DNA from 3 places in the Paenibacillus sp. FSL R5-0341 genome. Region 2 is predicted to be linked to each of the others. Evidence: predicted binding sites of a transcription regulator. Region 2 holds the regulator's gene; each other region holds the start of a gene.

Region 1 (3,289 bases), 2.6 Mb from region 2:
GTACAAAATCGACTGCGCCACCTTCCCGTAATCCCATATCTACAACGGCCACATCCGGCTTGAAGCCTTCCTTGATCCAATCATGCGCTACGGTCGAACCGGAGGTCATATGCACATCCATCTCCCATCTGCGCATCAGGGAAGAAACGCCTTGCAGAATATCAGGGTCTTTGGCAAGCAATACCTTTCTGCCTTTTAACCGCTGCTGAACACTTGCCAGCTGTGGCAACTCCCAGTACCTGCGTAATGGAAGGCTAATCTGAAATTCCGTCTCATTCTCCATCATACGATCCACCTGAATACGGCCATGCATGAGAATAGCAAGATTCTGACTTACCGCCAAACCCAGATTGCTTCCAATCAGTTTTTGGATATCCAATAACATCTGGCCCGTGTACCTCACCTTGAGCACAAGTGTACCGGTCTCCTCAGTCTCTTCTCCGTTCACCACTGCCGTGATCAGAACCGACCCTTCACGCGTTGAATCCATAGCATACTGAATGACATGTGCAAGCAGCTGTCCAATCTTGACTTCATCACCAACGAACACTTGCGACACATTCAGTTTGAGATTTAATCCCAACTCAATGTTCTTGCCCGCCGCAATCCCGGCATAGAGATAGACGGTATTCTCAATAGTGCCGACCAGATCGAACGGATCATCATGTATAACGGTTTTACCTGCCTCATTAATATTGAAATTCATCATATTATTAAGCAAGGAGAGCAGGATATTGCCGCTCGTCTCAATCATGTTCACATATTCCGACTGCTCCTCAGACATATCCGGAGTACGCATCAGATCCGTCAGTCCAAGGATGCCGTTCAACGGATTGCGAATCTCGTGACTCATCAGCTTTAGCATCTGCGCTTTGGTCATGGCCTCCGATTCGGCTCGTTCCTTCTCTGCCTGGAGCTGCTCTTGCATTTGTTCCGAATCACTAAGCTTCCGTTCCTGTACATGCAGCGTGCTCTCCAGATCGACAACATAACCCAGGAACACAGCCATCGCATTCAGTGTCTTCATGTCGGTTTCGCTGATCACGTAATCAGGATTATCCATCAGACAAATAGTACCGAATGTTTCGCCGGATCTTCGCATGATGGGCACGCCAACGAAGAAACGATTCCCGAGCCCACTCGTGACATCCATAGATCGTGTCATCGGATGTTCACATGTATTCTGAATGGTAAGAACACTGCCCTTATCTCTTAATACCAGACTGCAATATGATTCGTTAAATGAAAGTACACTACCTTTAACGATTAACTCTTCCGTACGGTTAAAGGCCTCCAAAATGACATTCGTTACCCCGTCATTCGTGGCAACGAAGATGGTATTGACCTTCAATATACCGCTTAATACGTCTACGATATGGGCCGCAGCTTCCTTTATATCTTCATAGAAGCCTCTCGTAATGCCTTCTGCCGTCCCCATGATTCACCCCTCTTATCTTAGCTGCACTTTCAAATCTGTATATCAGAATGTTTAATCACGTACAGGGGTCATCAAAAATCCGAATAACTGTCACAATCTATACTTATATGATTAACACCGTAGAAGTATAAGAGAATCATACTCCCTGCCCATAGCCCATTTTTGGACAAAAGCAGGTCTTAAACGGATGGCTTAATAACCGAAAAGTCATGTCAAATCTCCTCTTCGTATTGATCAAAACCCATCTTGTCCGACTTCGGATATTATACTTGCAGAATAACTAGAAATTATACGCTTCCGCTCAGACTTTGGGAACCTTTATCCGCAGCAATTAAAGGAACGTCCATATTGCCAAATCAGCTATGTGATCATTATCACACCCAAATAACCACATATAGTTTATAAATGGATAATACGAATCTACATATAGTGTTATGTGGAAATTGAATGATATCCGAAATCATTTTAGGAGGAACCTTACATGAACATGCTTGAGTATGCCACTCCACCGGCATCCGATCTATTATCCGACCTGGGACGACGAATTATTGGCGCAGAAGACGCCGATACGCTGAGGGAAAATGCCAATCTGAACGGAGACTCCTTCAGCGGCAAGATGAGCAGACTCGGTTCGGAGACCGCCAAGTGGCATGCTCTGCGTCATGTATTGCCGGAAGAGCTTGCTCAAGCTGTGGAGAACGGGGATCTGTATGTACACGATCTGGATCAGTATGCACTCGGAACGACCAACTGTATCTTTATCCCGTTTGACCGTCTCCTCGCTGCAGGTTTCAACACAGGCAACGGATCGGTTCGCACACCTCAGACGATCATGTCTGCCATGGCTCTGGTTGCGATCATCTTCCAATCCCAGCAGAACAGTCAATATGGCGGTGTATCAGCTAATAAGATTGACTGGGATCTGGCGCCTTATGTACAGCGATCGTTCCGCAAACATTACCGCAAAGGGCAACGCCTCTTTGGTGAGAATGTCCTGCTTGAGGATGAACAGCTTCATCTGGACAGCATCGAAGCGAAGAATCAATGTCCGCGGGCATATGCCTTCGCCTATGAAGAGACTGAATTGGAGACAGGACAAGCTGCTGAATCGCTGATTCATAACCTGAATACGATGAGCAGTCGGGCAGGTGGACAGATTCCTTTCACTTCACTGAACTATGGATTATGCACATCAGCGGAAGGTCGGTTAGTATCACGCTCATTGCTGGAAGCGACTATACGTGGTCTGGGCAACGGGGAGACACCTGTGTTCCCCCAACATATTTTCCAGTGCAAAAAGGGGATCAATCAAGCTCAGGGTGAGCCAAACTATGACTTATTCCGTCTCGCAGTCACCTGTTCATCCCGGCGGATGTATCCCAACTTTGTCAATGTGGATGCCTCCTTCAACCTGCCCTTCTATCATCCGGAAGATCCGGATACAATCATCGCCACCATGGGATGCCGCACACGTACACTGGCTGACCGGTTTGGGCGTAATCGTCAGAGTGGTAAGGGAAATCTGTCATTCAATACCATCAACCTGGTCAAGCTCGGCATCCGGTTTGGCATCTGCCAGGGCAGTAGAGCCGTTGCCGATCGGGCAGGTTTCTACACCGCCCTCGAATCCGTGATGCATAATGCTGCTGACGGTCTGTTGCACCGCTACCGTATCCAGACTGTGCAACCTGCCAAGGCATCGGACTTCATGATGCGGGAGGGTGTATGGGAAGGTGGCGAACAGCTCGCTCCGAATGAGCCTGTTGCCGATCTGCTGAAACACGGTACGTTATCCCTTGGTTTCATCGGTCTGGCTGAATGTATGACAGCTCTCTATGGGCGCCATCACGG
Region 2 (3,289 bases):
GAAGATGGTTTCGAGGAAGTGATGGTTGTATATGTTCCCAGGTCAGTCCAACGAGATCGCTTGATGAGTCGGGATGGAATGACTGCGGCACAGGCTGAAGCCCGGATGGATGTACAGATGGATATTGAGCGCAAAAAGCAGCTTGCAGACATTGTCATCGATAACAGCGGCCTATGGCCTGCGACGGAGCAGCAAATTGACTCATATCTACAGCGTAAGGGTTTGTTATGAAAATATTACGCAAGAAACGTGTACTGCTGTTGATGTTTGTGTCTTTTGTACTCGTGCTATTTCTGAATACAAACTGGATGGCATGGTTCTATCCGATTCATTATAAGGAAGAGATTCGCGCCCAATCTCAGAGTTATGAGGTTGATCCGTTTCTGATTGCTTCCATTATCAAGGTGGAGACCAATTTTAAGACAAGCAAGGAATCCAAACGTGGTGCCATTGGGCTCATGCAACTGATGCCGGACACGGCGAACTGGATACTGGAACAAGCTAAAATTCCCGACACTTCGCTGGAGGAATTGAAGCACGAGCCTGAACGAAATATTCAATTAGGCACATGGTATCTGCGCAATCTGTCCGATCAATTCGATGGCAATGAAGCGGTTATGATCGCTGCCTATAATGCGGGTCCAGGCAAAGTAAACAGTTGGCTTAGAGATGGTGTATGGGATGGCTCATTTGATACGGTGAAAGATATTCCGTTTGGTGAGACGCGTCACTATGTACAAAGGGTCATTTACTATTATAATCAGTATGTAAAGATCTATAATACGTTCTAAGTATATAAGTAGAAGCACAGAGCAGGCCGGTTATTCACCGGCCGCTCCATGCTCCTCTGTGTAGCGTAATACGATGCAGATATTATTGGTATTGACCTGCCAATTGCTGTTCTGCAATTGTTACCAGACGCTTCGTGATGTATCCACCGATCGAACCGTTCTCGTAAGAAGTCATGTTACCTTGGTATCCGTCTTGTGGGATGCTGATTCCGAGTTCTTGAGCAACTTCATATTTCAGTTGTTCGAGGGCTGCGGAAGCTTTAGTTACCACCAAGTTGTTGGAGTTACCGTTGCTTTGTGCCATTGCTGTTCACCTCCTCGCGGGTTGGTAAAAGTATTATGTGTCGGCAATGCGTTTTTCATTACAAAATGAGTACAGGGAATATGTGGTAAAAAGTAAAACGTGGGAAGTGATCTGATTTGAAATGTCCTTATTGCGCTTTTCTGGGCACCAAAGTCCTTGATTCAAGGCCGGCTAATGAATCAAAATCGATTCGTCGCCGTCGTGAATGTGAGCAGTGCGCCAGAAGATTTACAACGTTTGAGATGATTGAAGAAACACCACTGATCGTTATTAAGAAAGATGGTAGTCGGGAAGAGTTCAGCCGGGACAAGATTCTCCGTGGGCTTATTCGAGCCTGTGAGAAACGTCCAGTCTCTGTAGAGACGCTGGAAATGATGGTATCTGAGGTAGAAAAGTCTTTGCGTAATACAGCCGATGCTGAGGTCGAGAGTCGCCAGATTGGTGAGCTATTGATGGAGCAGCTGTTTCCAGTCGATGAAGTGGCGTATGTGCGCTTTGCTTCCGTGTATCGCCAGTTCAAGGATATCAATATGTTCATGAAAGAACTAAAATCCCTATTGTCCAAAGACAATCTGGAGGATTAGTGAAGTGGGTAAGGGGAGAAGAGCAGTCTGGGGTTCCAGTCCGTGTGTGCCAGTGAAATCGGTTGTTCTTCTCCAATCACTTTGAAGCTTCAAAAAGTGATTGACAGCGAAAGCTGGATTTTATATGATATAGGAGTCGTCTGCGGAACGTAGCAGTGTTGGACAAGTTGTTAATTTTATATCCTGGGGCCTTAGCTCAGCTGGGAGAGCGCATCGCTGGCAGCGATGAGGTCAGGGGTTCGATCCCCCTAGGCTCCACCAAACATACACATAAACGGCAGAGATACCGTTTTTTTAGAAGCCCAAGCGCTAATGTCGCTTGGGTTTTTTGTGGTTTAAATTAGTGGTGCGCTGAAAAGACAAAAATATTTATGCATAAGTCAAGGAGCGTCCAAAGCTCCATATGTTTATATGGTTTATTTATGGAACTATTTTAAACTAATCGAATTGTTGTGCTTCCTTTATAAACGACGTTCTTTTAAAAAAATATGTTCTTATATTGGTGAAATACTCTCGTCTAATCGTTATGAATTCTAGAAAATGATCAAAAAGCTAACGGTGGAAGACAAGCGAATTGAGTGGTAAGAACTTGAGATGTTTCCCCAGCATATTTTAAACTGCGCAAGCTTAATTAGGCAGCGGCCTCGCAGAAGAAGAAAATGATGCTTAGCACGATTACTGGCATTATCGAGACCCGAAGAGATAGAACGTAGGTACACTACAAACTGCGAATCAGGCAATGCACTGGGAAGATAGTGCTAAGGTAGGTAATCAGGTAGATGCTGTTAAGGTAGTTGACTGGAGCCTATAGGACTAAAGTAAATGATACTCCTGTCGCTTGTGGAGCATTTAATTTGTCGAATATGGGAAAAATTTCTGGATTTTGAAGTTGGAATAGGCTATCATTATTGTAGGTATATTTTCCTGCTTTTTACTATGTTATTACATAGAAGGTGCAAAATTTAGAAAGGTCTTACATCTTCCTTGGTGGAAGACATTGAGTGGATAAATCTAGAACCGGAGGGGTTAGTATGTCAGTAAGCGAAAACTTTAGTCAGTTTTGTTCGAATCTTAGAATGAGTGATTCTATTGTAAGTACAGTACAACAAAGATATAAACAGATTACGAAGCGCATAAATCAAGATTACTGGAACAACTCCTCGGAAACATCGCACAGTCTATATGTTGGCTCTTACGGTCGGGGAACAGAAATATGGACAAGTGATATTGATGTGATCGTACAGTTACCGTATGCTACCTATCAAAAGTTTAACAACTACAGTGGGAATGGGCAATCCGCATTATTGAAGGAAGTCAAAGAAGCCCTTCAGAAAACATATAGTAGCTCTCATGTTAAAGGTGATGGGCAGGTTGTTGGAATAAATTTTACGGATAATATAAACTTTGAAATTGTTCCTGCATTTATCAATGATGCCGATAGTTATACATATCCTGACACAAATAATGGTGGAAGTTGGAAGGTAACTGATCCGCGTAAGGAAATTGATGCTATAAACACAAGAAACAGTAGTACAAATAAAAATTTGAAAAGACTTTGCCGCATGGCTCGTGCATGGAAAAACCACTGTGATGTAAGCATGAGTGGTATT
Region 3 (3,289 bases), 140 kb from region 2:
TCAATACCTGTGGATGTGCCCACCATCGTACCAGTACTTCCCGTTGGCGCCTGAGTGATCAGCGTGACATTTCGAATGCCCTGTTTACGAATGGCCTCTCCCACTTCAGGGTACGTCGCAACCATGTTTTTCATGAATCCACTCTGTAAGTACGGTTCAGCTTCAAATGCTGGGAAAGCACCCTTCTCTGCTGCAATCTCTGCCGATGCCAGATAGGCCTCCTTTGCCATGAATCCATACAGTTTATCCAGAAATGCAAGAGATTCAGGACTGCCGTATCGAATACGCAGCTTAATCATCAGCTCTGCCAGTCCCATGGTACCAAGCCCAACCCGGCGTTCACGCTGCTGATTCAGTCTGTTTTCCTCAAAATGATATGGTGTTGCATCGATGACATTGTCCAAAAATCTAGCCGAGATCCGAGTGGTTTCCGCCAGTTCATCCCACGCCACATCATGATTCGTCTCATCGTAGAATTTGGACAGATTGATCGCTGACAGATTACATACACCCCAGGCAGGCAGACCCTGTTCCGCGCAAGGATTAGTACAGATAATCGGATTGAAGTACCAGCTGTTGGACATCTGGTTGTAGTACTCCATGAATACCACACCAGGCTCTGCCGATTTCCAGGCTGATTCAATAATGGTATGCCAGATTTCGCGAGCCTTCAGCGTTCGATAGTGCACCATCGAATGACCTGCGGCTTTCCATTGCTGCATATCCCCGTTCCACTCGGTGTCATAGTCCGGGTCGGTCGTATCGGGGAAAACCAAATCCCAATCTCCATCCTGCTTGACAGCCTCCATAAATGCGTTGCTCACACATACCGACAGATTGGCATTGGTCACCTGCCCCATCGTTTGTTTCACGGTAATAAAATCAAGCACATCCGGATGCCAGTCATTCATCATCAGCATGAGCGCACCCCGGCGGCTTCCGCCCTGTTCAATCAGTCCTGTCGTATAACTGAACAATCCACCCCATGATACGGAACCGCTGGATGATCCGTTGACACCTTTGACCACCGCTCGGCGAGGACGCAAAGAGGACAAATTAATGCCAACGCCTCCCCCACGTGCCATAATTTCTGTCATCTCGGTCAAAGTCCTCATGATGCCACCCCGACTGTCCTGCGGAGACGGAATGACATAACAATTGAAGAGTGTCAGCTCATCGCTTGCCCCCGCACCCGCAGCAATGCGACCACCAGGAACTAACTTCCAATCTTCCAACACGGAGCGGAACTTGGATTCCCATGTTGATTGCTGATCCGCAGTGGATTCGACAGCAGCCATCGCTTTGGCAAGACGGTTCCACATCTCTTCCGGTGTTTTTTCTATGTTGAGTGTCAATTTCTCTACGTTCGTCTTGATGATCTCTCCGCTTCGAGTCCTCACTTGTACAAGCTGACCCTGACGTTCTATGATTTCGCCCACTTCCTTGGTTGGGAACTTGGGATCATCCTTCGTTAATACCAATACAACATCCCCGACCTTGGCATGATTCGAATCAGCGTCCTTCCAAGCGTATCGGTCCAGAAATATTTTTTCGCTAAGTCCTTCTAATTGGTACGATTGTTGGTTCGATTTCATCGCTACATTCAACCTCCCCGAATAACGCTACATTTACACTATACGAATAAAGTATGATCAAACACCACATATAGTGATATAAATCAAGTATAATACACTATATATTGATTTTACATATGACTTTTATCACAGTCCATCTTCATAGACTCCTCTGCTCGGACAAACTTCTTCACACACCCTCAAACTCACGTATACAAAATCTGTGAATTTTTTGGGACAGAAAAAACCTGAAAAAGCGAAGCGTTCGCCTTAAAGCTTTCTGAAAGAAAGCTGCCTCGAAAGCATACGGTATCCCCGGGTTTTCCCCCTTTGGACAAGAGAATGAAAAAAATTTGTGGATAACAGCGATCGGAAGGTTATTCTGTCATCGGAGTGACAAGTGTAAATATTCCTTATTTGAACTTACATAGTTATGAACTGACTCTCATTCGTCCATACTATTACCTACGAATAAAACGTCATCACGTATGGCAGGGGAGGAAGCACCATGAACCGGAAAAACCCGCACCACACGAATCAACCTGTAGCCGAGCTGCCTGTTCCGTTGGAATTTGATCGGAGCTGGATTAATCAATTGGAATCCCGACTGGATAAAGGAGGTCCTTGGGGAGATTACCGACTCTTCCAACTCGGTATTCAAGCCGAAGAAACCAACCTGATTCCCAATTTTGACGAGATCCAATGTTTGAAGCATCTACAAGGCCTTACTCCACTCCCTCACCAGATGGACACTGCACGCAAAGTATTATTTGAAATGTCAGGCCGGGCCATTCTCGCCGATGAGGTGGGTCTGGGCAAAACCATTGAAGCCGGTCTCATTCTGAAAGAATATATGGTTCGGGGTCTCGTATCCAAGGTACTCATTCTTGTGCCAGCCTCTCTTGTGCTGCAATGGGTACGAGAGTTGAATTCGAAATTTGGCATCCCAGCCATTGCCCAGAAAAAGGCCTACTCCTGGCAGAATGAAGTGGTTGTTGCTTCCATGGATACAGCCAAACGTGATCCGCATAAAGATATGCTGCTAAATACCGACTACGACATGATTATTATTGATGAGGCCCACAAGCTCAAAAATAAGAAAACAACCAACTATCAATTCATGCTGAAATTGCGCAAAAAGTATTGCCTGCTGCTCACAGCTACACCTGTGCAGAACGATATGAGCGAGTTGTTTAATCTGATCAACCTGCTGAAGCCGGGTCAGCTGGGTCGTCAGGGTGACTTTGCAGCCAACTTTGTCGTCGACAAGCGGGTTCCGAAAAATCAGGAACAGCTTAAGAACGAGTTATCCAAAGTGATGATTCGCAACCGCCGCGGCGAAGGCCCCGTTCAATTTACCAAACGGAACGTCTCCAACGTGAATCTGCAACTATCGCCCGAAGAACAAGCGCTATACGATGGCGTGACTTCCTTTGTTAAAGACCAGTACCAGGAAGCTGGGGGCAACCTGAGCAGCATGCTCTCCCTTGTTACATTACAACGGGAAGTGTGCAGCAGTCGGGATGCTGTATTCGTAACACTGGTGAATCTGTCGAAGAAACTTCCGCTGGATTCTCCCCTTCGAGACAAGATTTGGGAACTCGTTGCCCATATTAAAGCGATCAAGGAGAATACCAAAGCCGAGAAAACGATGGAACTGGTTCGGAACATGAATGAAAAAGTAATTATCTTCACCGAATACCGGGCCACGCAGG

Evidence for each region. The regulator NrdR, encoded in region 2, represses ribonucleotide reductase genes. The targets are predictions, from matches to a motif close to AACACNATATATNGTGTT.
Region 1: the regulator NrdR is predicted to act here: its motif matches at 1,855-1,872, upstream of MKX75_RS27190 (anaerobic ribonucleoside triphosphate reductase).
Region 3: the regulator NrdR is predicted to act here: its motif matches at 1,656-1,673, upstream of MKX75_RS10160 (adenosylcobalamin-dependent ribonucleoside-diphosphate reductase).

Annotation. Positions count from the first base shown of each region.
Region 1 is NZ_CP150241.1:6,055,109-6,058,397, forward strand. Features, by position in the region: gene MKX75_RS27185 (histidine kinase dimerization/phospho-acceptor domain-containing protein) at 1-1,438, opposite strand, end outside; gene MKX75_RS27190 (anaerobic ribonucleoside triphosphate reductase) at 1,920-3,289, shown strand, end outside.
Region 2 is NZ_CP150241.1:2,068,225-2,071,513, forward strand. Features, by position in the region: gene coaE (dephospho-CoA kinase) at 1-231, shown strand, start outside; gene MKX75_RS09440 (lytic transglycosylase domain-containing protein) at 228-791, shown strand; gene MKX75_RS09445 (alpha/beta-type small acid-soluble spore protein) at 874-1,095, opposite strand; gene nrdR (transcriptional regulator NrdR) at 1,212-1,679, shown strand; tRNA gene MKX75_RS09455 (tRNA-Ala) at 1,865-1,940, shown strand; gene MKX75_RS09460 (nucleotidyltransferase) at 2,711-3,289, shown strand, end outside.
Region 3 is NZ_CP150241.1:2,209,418-2,212,706, reverse strand. Features, by position in the region: gene MKX75_RS10160 (adenosylcobalamin-dependent ribonucleoside-diphosphate reductase) at 1-1,595, opposite strand, end outside; gene MKX75_RS10155 (SNF2-related protein) at 2,083-3,289, shown strand, end outside.